2 regions of the Micromonospora humidisoli genome follow, and region 2 is predicted to be linked to the other one. Evidence: riboswitches for the same ligand, from Rfam matches in the RefSeq annotation. Region 2 holds a riboswitch; the other holds the start of a gene.
The links. Region 2 has a riboswitch for S-adenosylmethionine ahead of thrC (threonine synthase). Riboswitches for the same ligand answer to the same signal wherever they lie in the genome.
Positions count from the first base shown of each region.

Region 1: linked by a shared signal. The riboswitch ahead of JQN84_RS20590 (ABC transporter substrate-binding protein) and the one ahead of thrC (threonine synthase) in region 2 are both predicted to bind S-adenosylmethionine.

Region 1 is NZ_JAFEUO010000005.1:439,123-445,546, reverse strand. Features, by position in the region: gene JQN84_RS20615 (hypothetical protein) at 1-17, shown strand, start outside; gene tatA (Sec-independent protein translocase subunit TatA) at 279-581, shown strand; gene tatC (twin-arginine translocase subunit TatC) at 600-1,553, shown strand; gene JQN84_RS20600 (amino acid ABC transporter ATP-binding protein) at 1,622-2,371, opposite strand; gene JQN84_RS20595 (amino acid ABC transporter permease) at 2,368-3,165, opposite strand; gene JQN84_RS20590 (ABC transporter substrate-binding protein) at 3,205-4,101, opposite strand; SAM riboswitch class IV at 4,374-4,486, opposite strand; gene JQN84_RS20585 (winged helix-turn-helix transcriptional regulator) at 4,554-4,949, opposite strand; gene JQN84_RS20580 (SDR family oxidoreductase) at 5,070-5,918, shown strand; gene JQN84_RS20575 (RNA 2'-phosphotransferase) at 5,993-6,424, shown strand, end outside.
Region 2 is NZ_JAFEUO010000002.1:271,128-277,551, reverse strand. Features, by position in the region: gene JQN84_RS31240 (GNAT family N-acetyltransferase) at 1-781, opposite strand, end outside; gene thrC (threonine synthase) at 1,099-2,385, opposite strand; SAM riboswitch class I at 2,394-2,529, opposite strand; gene JQN84_RS06620 (hypothetical protein) at 2,806-3,549, shown strand; gene JQN84_RS06615 (DoxX family protein) at 3,598-4,047, opposite strand; gene JQN84_RS06610 (hypothetical protein) at 5,026-6,424, shown strand, end outside.

The DNA.
Region 1 (6,424 bases), on a different contig from region 2:
CCAAGCGCGGGAACTGACCGGGGTCGAGGGCGCGAACCGATCGACGCCAGGCGCGGAGAGTGATCGACGCCGGTCGGTGAATCGCGTGCCCGCCGTCCGCCCGGCGTCCGTTTCACGCGGCTCTGCACCCGTACAGGTGGTTGACGGGACACTCAGCGGTGGTCAAGACTTCACCGGCCGGGCCGCATCAGCGGTGGCCCGGCGGGTGGCAGCAGCCCGTCGCGCACGTACGATGGGCGACGACCCCACCCTTCGACACAGAGCGACTGGAGCTTCCCATGGGTGCCCTCAAGCCGTGGCACATCGCCGTACTCGTGGTCGTGCTGATCCTGCTGTTCGGCGCGAAGCGGCTTCCCGACGCGGCCCGCTCGCTCGGCCGTTCGTTGCGGATCATCAAGGCGGAGACCAAGAGCCTGGCCGACGACGACCGCGACCTGGCCGAGAAGGCCGACGCGCAGGCCGGCTACCAGCCGCTGCCGCCCCAGCAGCAGCCCGTGCAGCAGCAGCCGTACGCGCCGCAGCCCCAGCAGCAGCCGCTCGCCCCGCCGGTCGACCCGGTGCAGCGCGTCCGCGACAACTGACCGAAGGGCCCGATCACCGTGGCCTTCGCACTCCGTAAACGTGGCCCCAGCACCTTCGAACGGGCCTCCGACGGTTCCATGACCCTGATGGAGCACGTCCGCGAGCTGCGGAACCGGCTGTTCCGCGCCTCGCTGGCGATCGTGGTGGGGCTGATCGTGGGCTTCTGGCTCGCGCAGCCCGCGTTCAATCTGCTCAAGGAGCCGTACTGCCAGCTGCCCGGTGCCCTCGACGCGGCGGGCGAGTGTCAGCAGTTCCTCCAACTGTCACCGGCGGACGGCTTCATCCTCAAGCTGAAGCTGGCGCTCTGGATCGGCCTGATCGTCGGTGCCCCGGTCTGGCTCTACCAGCTGTGGGCGTTCATCGCGCCCGGCCTGCACCGGCACGAACGCAAGTGGGCGTACGTCTTCGTGTCGATCGCGGCGCCGCTGTTCGCCGCCGGGGCGGTCCTGGCCTACCTGGTGGTGGACAAGGGCCTCGCGTTCCTGATGGAGTCCGGTGTCACCGGGCTGTCCACCCAGCTCGAGGTGACCCGCTACATCTCGTTCGTCACGAACATGATCCTGCTGTTCGGGGTGGCGTTCGAGTTCCCACTGATCCTGTTGATGCTCAACTTCACCGGCGTGGCGAGCGCGAAGCGCCTGCTGAGCTGGTGGCGGGCGGTCATCTTCATCTGCTTCGCGTTCGCCGCGATCGCCACTCCGGATCCGGGTCCGTTCGGCATGACGCTGCTGGCCCTCTCGCTGTCGCTGCTGTACTTCGTCGCGGTCGGGGTGGCGTTCATCAACGACCGGCGCAGGAAGCGGCGCGACGGCTCCTACGCGGGGTTGAGTGACGACGAGGTGTCGCCGCTGGAGTTGGACGACGACCCGGTGGTGGCCACGCCGGAACTGGCGTTGTCCGAGCCGGTGCACGCCTCCGAGCCGGTGGCCCCGCCCAGGCCGATCGACCGCCGCTACGACGACATGACCTGACCGCCGGGTCATCCGCACCGTCCGACGCCGCTCCCGCCTGCCGGGGGCGGCGTCGCCCGTCCGGGGGCTCAGAGCACCTGGGACAGGAAGCGGCGCAGCCGGGGGTGCTGCGGTGCCTCGAAGACCGCCTCCGGTGCGCCGGCCTCTAGCACGACACCGTGGTCCATGAAGGCGACGGTGTCGGCGACCGAGCGGGCGAAGCCCATCTCGTGGGTGACCACCACCATCGTCATGCCCCCGGCGGCCAGCTCGGCCATCACCCCGAGCACCCCCTTGACCAGCTCGGGATCGAGCGCCGAGGTGGCCTCGTCGAAGAGCATCACCTCAGGTTGCAGGGCCAACGCCCGGGCGATCGCGACCCGCTGCTGCTGCCCGCCGGAGAGGTGGGCGGGCCGGGAATCGGCCTTGGCGGCGAGGCCGACCAGCGCCAACTGCGAACGGGCCAGCGCCACCGCCTCCTCCTCGGGCAGCTTCTTGAGCCGGCGCAACGCCAGGGTGATGTTGCGCAGCACGGTCATGTGCGGGAACAGGTTGAACTGCTGGAAGACCATCCCGACCCGTTGCCGCAGGGCGTCCGGGTCGTCGCGCAGCACGCTGCGCCCGTCGAGCAGGACGTCACCGGCGTCCGGTTCGATCAGCCGGTTGACGGTGCGTAGCAGGGTGGACTTGCCGGAGCCGGACGGGCCGATGACGCACGCCGTCGCGCCCCGGGCGACGTCCAGGTCGACGCCGCGCAGCACCCGGTTCGCCCCGAAGGCCAGGTGCACGTCGCGGACGGCGAGGCTGACCGGGGTGGTGGTCGCGGTGCCGGCGGTCATCGGGGGTCCTCCCGGGTGGGACGCGGTTGCGGTAGGGCGGTCTCGCCGGCCAGGGCCAGCCCGCCGTCGTCGTCGGGGTCGACGGTGACCGCCCGGCCCTGGCGCAGCCTCCGGTCGATGGCGTTGACCGCGTGGGTAAGCGGCACGGTCAACGCCAGGTAGCACAGTCCGGCCAGCAGCAGCGCCGACTGGTTGCCGGTGTTGGCGGCGTAGTCCTGCCCGATCCGGAACAGTTCCCGCTGGCTGGCCAGCAGGCCGAGGAAGTAGACCAGGCTGGAGTCCTTGATCAACGCGATCAGCTGGTTGACCCAGGCCGGCAGCACCCGGCGTACCCCCTGCGGGACGATGACCAGGCGCATCGCCTCACCCCAGGAGAAGCCGAGCGCGCGGGCCCCTTCCAGCTGCGCCGCCTCCACGCTCTGGATGCCGGAGCGGAAGATCTCCCCGATGTACGCGGCGGCGATCAGCGACAGCGCGAGGATGCCCAGCGGGTACGGGTTGGGCCCCCACACCTGCATGCCGAGCGGGGCCAGGCCGACGCCGATCAGCAGGATGGTGGCGGCGGCCGGCAGGCCCCGGAACACGTCGGTGTAGACCCGGGCCGGCCACCGCAACCAGCGGGTGCGGGAGATGCCCGCCACGGCCAGCGCCATGCCCAGCACCGAGCCGAGCAGGGCGGCGGAGACCGCCAGGATCAACGTGTTGGGCAGCCCGACGGTCAGCATCTCGGGCAGCGCCTCGCGCATGGACTCCCCGTCGAAGAACGTCTCCCACAGGGTGCTCAACGGATCCATCGTTCTCCTACCGCCCCGCTCGCTGGTCTGGTCGTACCGTCAGGAGGTGGCCGACGCCGACGGTGCCGCCGCGCCCGGGGCGGTGACGTCGCCGCTGCCGGGGGTGAAGCCGGCCGGGATCGGCCGACCCGGGTAGTACTGCTGCTGGAGCCGGGTCCAGGTGCCGTCGGCGATGACCTCGTCGAGGCCCTTGTCCAGCGCCTCGCGCAGCGCGTCGTTGCCCTTCGCGACGGCGTACGCGGTGGGGGCCGGGCTCAGTTCGGTGGCCGCCACCGTGATCTTGCCGTTGCTGTCGGCGGCGGACTTCTCGCCGATCTCGGCGGGGGCGATCCAGGCGTCGGCGGTGCCGGCCTTGAGCTGGTTGATCGCCCCGTTGTAGTCGGGCACCCGCACCGGGTCGAGCTTGCGCGAGGTGGCGTAGTCGTCCTGCACGGTGCCCTGCACGACCACCACCCGCTTGCCGGCGAGCTGGTCGAAGCCGGTGAGCGGGGAGCCGGCCGGCACGTCCAGGCCGAAGTAGCCGAAGTCGTACCCGTTGCCGAAGTCGACGGTCTTGCGGCGGGCCTCGGTGACGGTGATCGAGGAGCTGCCGACGTCGAACTTGCGGTTGTTGACCTGGGAGAGCAGCGCCGAGAAGTCGGTGCCGACGAACTCGACCGTCAGCCCGACCTTGCCGGCGACGGCGACGAGCAGGTCGTTGTCGAAGCCGGTGAACCTGCCGTCCTTGAGGTAGACGTTCGGTGGGGCGTCGGTGAGCGTGCCGGCGCGCAGCACCCCCGGCTGGAGCAGGCCGTACGGGTTGTCGGCCGACTCGGAGTCGCCGCCGCAGGCGGTCAGCGCGGTGCCGGCGAGCAGGGCGGCGACGCCGAGCGCGGCGACCCGCGTCCAGGTGGCGCGGAGCAGTCGGGGGGTGGGCAGGGCAGGAAGGAATCGCACGGGTGTCTCCGGAGGTGGTCGGGCGGCGGCGGACGCGCGCCGCCGACGGGATGCCCACCGGGCATCCCGCTGAGGTGTCACGGGAAGAGGGGTTCGACTAGCGGCGACAGGAGTCGCTGTGTACCCGCATGAGGTCGACGTGTCGCCGCCTGACCAGCCGTACGCCGACGGACCGGACGCCGGGTCGGGTCACGACGGTGACGCCGTCGCCGGGCGGGGCGGGTGAATGGTTCGACACGGGTTCTCCCTGATCGGTGTCGACCTGGGTGACCAGGCCACGCTTGCACCGGGCCGTTCACCGGTGCCTGGTCCTCACCCGGAGCACCCCACCGTGGCGGAGGGTTGCCGGCCAGCGAGCCGGGGCTTGACGCTGGCGCTCATGACCTGCCCGAAATCTAGCAGCAGCGCCCCGCCGGTCGTCCACCCGTTATGACGGCCCTCACGTCCGCCCCTTACCGTCGGGCGGGTCGCGTGGTGGCCGGCGGGCGGCGCAGGACCTCGGCGTCGTAGCGGACCCGGGCGGCCTGCACGTCGGCGAGGTGGGTGGTGGCCCAGGCTTCCAGGCCGGAGACCAGGTCGAGCAGGCTGTGGCCCAGGTCGGTGAGGGCGTAGTCGACCCGGGGCGGGACGCTGGCGTGCACGGTGCGGGTGACCAGGCCGTCGCGTTCCAGCCCGCGCAGGGTCTGGGTGAGCATCTTCTGGCTGATCCCGTCGATGTGCTCGGCGAGTTCGCCGTAGCGCCGCTCGCCGTCGGCGAGGGTGAGCACGACGAGCACGCTCCACCGGTCGCCGATCCGGTCGATGACCTGCCGGCTGCCGCAGTCGCGTTGGAACGGGTCGGGTCGCATCCCCTTACTCTCCATCAGTGCGTCACAAACTTCAAGGTGCCTACTCTCCGTCGGGAAGTATCGGCTCCCACCTGCGTGTTGGCCAGTACGACAAGAACACGTCATCCGAAGGAGAGCGCCATGTCCGTCGTCGTCACCGGAGCCACCGGCCACCTGGGTCGCCTGATCGTCGAATCCCTGCTGCGTCGGGGCGTACCTGCCGGGCAGATCGTGGCCCTCGGCCGCACCGTGGACCGGCTCGCCGACCTCGCCGACCGGGGTGTCGTGGTCCGGGCGGCCGACTACACCGACCCCGACTCGCTGCGCGCCGCCTTCACCGACGCCGAGAAGCTGATGTTCGTCTCCGGCAGTGAGGTCGGCCAGCGGGTGCCCCAGCACCACAACGTGATCGAGGCCGCCCGACAGGCCGGCGTCGGTCTGGTCGTCTACACCAGCATCGCCCACGCCGACACCTCCGACCTGCTGCTGGCCACCGAACACCGGGCCACCGAGGAGGAACTTCGCGCCTCCGGGCTGCCGTACGTGCTGCTGCGCAACAGCTGGTACCTGGAGAACTACACAGGTCAGCTGGCCAACTACCTGGCCCACGGGGTCGCCGGGTCGGCCGGCGACGGCCGGGTCAGCGCCGCCACCCGGGCCGACTACGCCGAGGCCGCCGCCGTGGTGCTCACCACCGAGGGGCACGCCGGTCAGGTCTACGAACTGGGCGGCGAGGCGTTCACCATGACCGAACTGGCCGCCGAGGTGTCCCGCCAGAGTGGACACGACGTCCGCTACACCGACCTGCCGGTGCCGGCGTACACCGAGGTGCTCGTCTCCGCCGGGCTGCCCGAGCCGTACGCCGCCACCCTGGCCGACGCCGACCGGGGCATCGCCCACGGGGCGTTGTACGTGCCGGTGGAGCACCTGGAGAAGCTGCTCGGTCGCCGGCCCACCACCCTCGCCGAGGCGCTGCGCGTCGCCGGCTGACCCGGCGGCGACGGGCGGGCACGGCACCGGATAACCGGTGGAGCGGGCCCGCCACCGGCCCGACAATGCTCGACATGGATCACCACACGCTGGTGCGGACCAGCAAACGGATCGCACTGGCCCTGCGCCACCGACCCGCCCGGTTCGGACTCGCTCCCGACCCGGGCGGGTGGGTGGCCGTCACCGACCTGCTGGCCGCCCTGCGGATCGACAGGTCCACCCTCGACGCCGTGGTCGCCGACAACGACAAGCAACGGTTCGCGGTGACCCGGGACGCCGACGGGGTGGACCGCATCCGGGCCAGCCAGGGCCACTCCTACCCGGTCGATCTGGGGCTGACCGGGCAGCCGCCACCCGCCCGCCTCTACCACGGCACCGGGGCCGCGGCCCTCGACTCGATCCGGGCCACCGGGCTCAACCGGGGCGCACGGCACCACGTACACCTGTCGCCGGACGTGTCGACGGCCCGGCGGGTCGGGGCCCGCCGGGGTGGTGCGGTGGTGGTG
Region 2 (6,424 bases):
GGTCGCCCAGGGGTGCGTCGGCCAGCAGCCGACCCTCCAGGTAGGCGAGGTCGGCGAGGTGTTCCGGCGGCGGGTGACCGTGCCAGCGGACGGTGCAGTAGCCAGCGGCGGTCGACCGCGCCCCGGCCCGCAGCGCCGCCAGCCGGTCCCGGTCGAGCGCGGTGACGTCGAGCCGGCGGCGGACGTCGACGAGCGCCGGCCGGGCACCGAGTGCCGCCGCGAAGGCGGCCCCGGGAAACTCCCCCACCGGGGTGGCCCCGACCGCTCCGGCCGACGGCTGCCCGCCCAGGCCACCCGACGCCGACGCACCCGGCTCATCGGGTGTCGTCCCACCCGGACCGCCTGACGCCGACGCACCCGGCCCGACCGGCGTCGTCCCGCCCGGGATCGCCCCGCCCGGCCCGTCCGGTAGCGGGGTCACGGCGGAGCCGACCACCCGCTTGCAGCCGGCCTCCCGGAGCAGCCGCCGCGCGTGGGCGGCCAATGCCCGTCCCACTCCGCGCCGCCGGTACGCCGGATCCACGGCCAGCTCGATGCTGGCGTTCTCGGTGTTGTCCAGCAGGTGCAGGTTGATCCGGACCCAGCCGACGGGCACCCCGTCGAGCCGGGCCACCGACCACCTGGTGTCGATGCCGGGCATCGGGTGCCACAGCGCCGCCTCGAAGCGTCGCCGGCACAGCGGCGGCAGGTCGGGCGATTCCGTCGCCTCGACCGTGGCCGCGATCCGGTAGGCCGCGTCGAGGGTGGGCTGATCGGTCCGGTCGATCGTTGCGATGTCCAGGGCCACGCCGCGAGTCTTTCCCGTGGACGACATCGGGGGCCAGCGGATTTCCGCTGGCCCCCGGTTCACGTTGGTCGGGAGGGACGTTCGCACAACGCCTCCGGCGTTGGGTCGCAAGAACTTGAAAAGTCTCCGGCGAAAGCCCTCCCGCACGGAGCATCTTCCGCCGCCCGGTTCCTGCCGTCAAGTCCTTCCCGGTGGGTTTTCATCACCCACCGCGAAAACCCGGTCACCCAGAGATCCACTCGGGCCGCCCAGCGCCCATGATCGACACGCGCACGGGGCCGACCACGCAGGGGGCGGGCGGCGCGCCGGGTTCAGGCGAGCAGGCCGGCGTCGCGGGCGGCCCGCAGGGACGGCTTGATCCGGTGGGTGGGGCCGACCTGACCGGCGACCGCGTCGATGGTCTTGAGGCCCTCGCCGGTGTTGAAGACGACCGTCTCGGCGGTCGGGTCGAGCCGACCGGACTCGACGAGCTTGCGCAGCACCGCCACGGTCACCCCGCCGGCCGTCTCGGCGAAGACCCCGGTGGTACGGGCCAGCAGCCGGATGCCGGCGCGGATCTCGTCGTCGTCGACGTACTCCATCCAGCCGCCGGTGCGCCGCACCGCCTCCAGGGCGTACAGGCCGGCGGCGGGGTCACCGATGTTGAGCGACTTGGCGATGCCGGTCGGCCGGACCGGGGTGATGGTGTCGGTGTCGGCGTGCAGGGCGGCGGCGATCGGGTTGCAACCTGCCGACTGGGCGCCGAACACCTTCCAGCCCCCGGCCGGCGCTTCGACCAGGCCGATCTCGACCAGCTCGGTGAACGCCTTGTCGATCTTGGTGAGCAGTTCGCCGGAGGCCATCGGGATGACCACCTGGGCCGGGATCCGCCAGCCGAGCTGCTCGGCCACCTCGTACCCGAGGGTCTTGGAGCCCTCGGCGTAGTAGGGCCGGACGTTGACGTTGACGAAGGCGGTGTCCTCGAACTCGTCGGTCTCCACCAGCTCACCGCAGAGCCGGTTCACGTCGTCGTACGAGCCGTCGATGGCGACCAGGTCGCCGCCGTAGACGGCGGTGGTGATCACCTTGCCCTGCTCCAGGTCGCCCGGGATGAAGACCACCGAGGGCGCACCGGCGCGGGCCGCGTGGGCGGCCACCGAGTTGGCCAGGTTGCCGGTCGAGGCGCAGGCGAACCGCTCGAAGCCGAGCGCCTTCGCGGCGGTGAGTGCCACCGAGACCACCCGGTCCTTGAACGAGTGGGTCGGGTTGGCGCTGTCGTCCTTGACCCACAGCGGCGCGCTGATGCCCAGCTCGGCGGCGAGGTTGGGCGCGGCCACCAGCGGGGTCAGCCCGGGGTCGAGGGTGACCCGGGTGGCCGGGTCCTGGCCGGCGGGCAGGAGGGCGGCGTACCGCCAGATGTTCTGCGGGCCGGCCTCGATCTGCTCCCGGGTGACGCGGGCCAGCGCGGCGGTGTCGTAGTCGACCTCCAGCGGGCCGAAACACTCGTGACAGGCGTGCTGCGCGGCGAGCGGGTAGCGGGCGGAACAGGCGCGGCAGACCAGCGCGCGGGCGGGGCTGGCGGTGGTGTCGATACCGGGGGCGGCGAGCGTCGACGTCATGTCGATTCCTCTCATCTTTCCCCGCATCGCACCCTGCGGCGGGGACGGAATTGGCACCTGCCCCGCCGGACGCTCAGCGATGAGCGCGCGGGGTGGTTGCCGGGGCGTCGTCGGGCCGTATCCCTCAGCCCCTCTGGATGAGGTATGCAGTTGTGGGACCGAGTCTAGGCAGCTTCGCGGCCTTCGCCCAGCCGGCTTCCCACGGTGTGAGCCACCCCGCTGCCGGACCTCGGCCGGGCACCCCGGCCGGCACCCTTGTTTCGGGGAAGTTTCCAGCTCAACACGGCCGTACGCACCGGGCCGGGAAAGCCGTACGCCGGCCCCCCGGTCGGCCCCTGACCGCGCTCCGACAGGCCGACCCGGGCCGCCCGTGGAGCCGATGACCGATATTGCCATCGATCAGTACGGTGCGGTCACCTGATGTCGAGAGAGGACCCCCCGGCCATGCGACGGATCCCGTTGAGCCTCACCAGCCTCGCCCTGGTCTGCCTGCTCACCGCGTGCGGGGGTGAGCAGGGCCCGACGGAGGCGGCGACGCCCACGGTCAGCCCGTCCACCGAGCCCTCCACCGCCTCGGTGCTGAACGCGACCACGCCCGACCCGATGCCCACCAGCGCCAAGCCGGCCCCGCAGCAGAAGAGCGCCTCCGGCACCGCCCCGGCGACCACCACCACCGCCCCGGCACCTGTGGTCAAGGCTCCGTTGACCTGCGCCCACCTGGCGGGCGCCAAGCTCGGCAGCAGCAAGACGCCCTACAACGGCTACCCGGACTACCTGCCGTTGACCGAGGGGCAGTGGTCGGGCGAGGACGGCGCGACCGTGACGCTCCAGAAGCCCTGCGGCATCGGCGACCTCGACGGCGACGGCGCGGACGACGCGGTCGGTGTGGTCTCGGTCAACTCCGGGGGCAGCGGCACCTTCTACACCGTCGCGGTGTGGCGCAACAGCGGCGGCCTGCCGGTGTTCCGGGCGCTGACCGACCTCGGCGACCGGACCCCGGTCGTGTCGATCAGTGTGGCCGGGCGGCGGGCCACCGTCGTCTGGTTGACCCGCAGCCCCAGCCGGGGCATGGCCGAACTGGACATCAGGCGCACGTCGGTCTACAAGCTCTCCGGCAGCACGCTCACCGAGGTGAGCCACTCCGACGCCCCCTACAACCCCTGACCGGACGGGTCGCCGGGGCCACCTGCCCCGGCGACCCGGATCGGTGGGTCAGACCGGCACCGAGCTGGGCTCGGACGCCGGGGTCGCCGGGGCGTCGGAACGCCGGCCGCCGAGCAGCGTGTCGAGCGCCCAGGAACCCGGGCCAAGCACCGCGATCAGCAGGAACGACCAGCAGAACAGCGCGGACAGTTCCCCACCGTTGCGCATCGGCAGCAGCCCTTCGGGCTGGTGCACCACGAAGTAGGCGTACGCCATCGAGCCGGACGCGAGCAGCGCCGCGGGCCGGGTGAACAGACCGGCGAGCACGAGTGCGCCGCAGACCAGCTGGATCAGCGCGGCCCACCAGCCCGGCCAGGTGCCGAGCGGGACGGCCTTGCCGGTCATCGGGTTGCCGCCGAACAACCCGAAGACCGACGACAGGCCGTGCAGCATGAACAGCAGGCCGATGACGATGCGGTACAGGGACAGGGTCGGCCCGCCGAGCCGAGAGACGTTCATGGGAACCTCCATGGAAGGGATTACTTCCCACCCATGATGAGGCATCGAAGCACTTAAATCGATAAATTCTTTGTTACTGGGAAGATCCCGTCGCGAGACAATACCCCACCTTCCGCACCCCGGGTCACCGCCCGCCGGCCGACGCCGGCCGACCGACCGACCCCCACCCCGCCCCCACACCCCGCGCCGACCACCCGCGGGGCCGTCGGCGCGGCACGGAACATAATGATTGTTAACTATTAATTAACTGTCATCAAGTTCATACCCCCCGTTTATGGTAAATGAATATGCGCACAATTCGCGTGACCCGTGGCGGGCGCATCGTCCAACGGGCGGTGGGACCATCCGACCCCGACCACCACCTCCCGCCGCGACGCAGCCGGCGCGGCTCCCCGACCGACACTCCCGGCCGACACTCCCGCACCACACCGTGCGACGTGCACGTTCACTGAGCGCGCCGACAGGCGTGGAGCGAGCCGGCCACCCCGGCGGCGGCCGACACCCGGGACCGTCCGCCCCGGCCCGTGCGCCGGCTTCGGACGACAGCAACCGGTTGGCGCGATATTCCCGGGAAACCCCGAAAGCCGGACCCATCAGCAATTTCCGCGACGCCACCCCCGGGCATACTGCGGCACCTCCGAGCCGCCACCCAGCGCCCCGGCCGATCCCCCGGGCAGTTCAATAATCCTTAACAACCAGTACCACGACATCGACCTACGTAATACGTTAGCCTCGTCACCACGTTACGCCCGGAACTGCGGACCCATCCCCCTGTTCATCAGCCGTCCACACCACACCCATCGGCCCGTGATGCCCGTGTCGGCAATTTCCTATTTCCGTCGTACGAGGCACCCCGGGCGACCGGTGCTGCGATTCCGCGCGTCACGTCGATTATCCATTCCCCCTGGTCGAGAGCGGTCTGCCCACTCCCCGTCCCGGCTGACGCCACCTCGACCAGCATTCACGGAGAGGACCACCGTGCGACGTCGACCACTCCTGCCGTCACGACTTCTGGCCGCATTCGGCACGCTGATTCTGCTACCCGTTCTCGCCACCCCGGCCAGCGCCGACACCCCGTCCGAATCGATACGGCTGCTCGCCAAGGCCGCCGCCGACGAGTGTTTCGCCGGTGTCGGGGTCGACTACCCTCCGGGGCCGCCCTGCGCCGAGGGACAACCCAAGGTCAACCAGTCGTACGTCTGGGGGCTCGCCCAGGCCGGCCGCCGGCTCTGGTTCGGCACCGGAGCGAACGTGCTCTGCCTCAAGCCCAAGGGCTACCAGGTCCGGGAACCGATCCTCAACGACGACTACGTCTGCGAGTTCAACCAGAGCCAGCCGGCCCGGAACAATCCGGCCTGGCCGGCCACCCTCGGCGACCACCGCGCACCCGAGGTCTACACCTACGACCTGGCCACCGAACGGCTCACCGAGCGCACCGCCGACATCACGTCGGCCTCCCCGGCGGACGCCAACCTGTTGAACACCACGGCCGGGCTGCGCAGCGCCGCCGCCCACCAGGGCGTCGTACTGCTCGCCGGCCCCAGCGTGCTCGGCGGGGTGAACGTGTTCGCCTTCGACGGCATCACCGGCCGGTACCTCGGCTCGACCAACCTCTCCGCGTACGAGAACATCAGGCACTGGGTGGTCGCCGCCGGTGTGCTCTACGCCGGGGTCGGCGTGGGCATCAACGGCGGCGAGGCGGGCAAGGTGCTGCGCTGGACCGGCGACCGCACCACCCCGTTCAGCTTCACCGAGGTCGCCGACCTGCCCACCCAGGTCGCCGACCTGACCGAACACCAGGGCCGGCTCTACGTCTCCACCTGGCCGAAGGCGGTCGTCGAGGGCTCCGTCGCGCCGTCCCCGGTCAGCACGGTGGCCACCGCCCCCGGCGACAGCGGCACCCCACTCGCACCCCCGGCCGAGGACGTCAACGACCTGGCCAGCATCTGGCGGAGCCCGCTGCTCGCCGTCGGCACCCCCGGCCTCAACCCGGAGGACGCCGGAAACTGGACGCAGGTCTGGTCGGCCGCCGAGTACGAGCCGGACCCGGTGGTCCGCCGGGCGTACGCCCTCGGTGGGCTCGCCTCCTTCGGCGGCCAGCTCTACTGGGGCACCATGCACGTGCCGCTGCAGGCGACCGCCCTGCACGTCTCGGTGTACCCGCCGCGCACCCCGGCGCAGCTCCAGGCCACCGTGCAGAACACCCAGCGGGCGTTCGCCGTCTTCCGGGGCCAGAACCTCGGCGGAGCCCACGAACGGATCGAGACGCTCTACGGCGAGTCGACGCTGCCGGCCTTCGACCCGGCCGCGAACAACGGCGTGGGCGCCTGGGCGCCGGCACCCACCGGCGTGACCCCGGTCTACGGCGGTTCCGGCT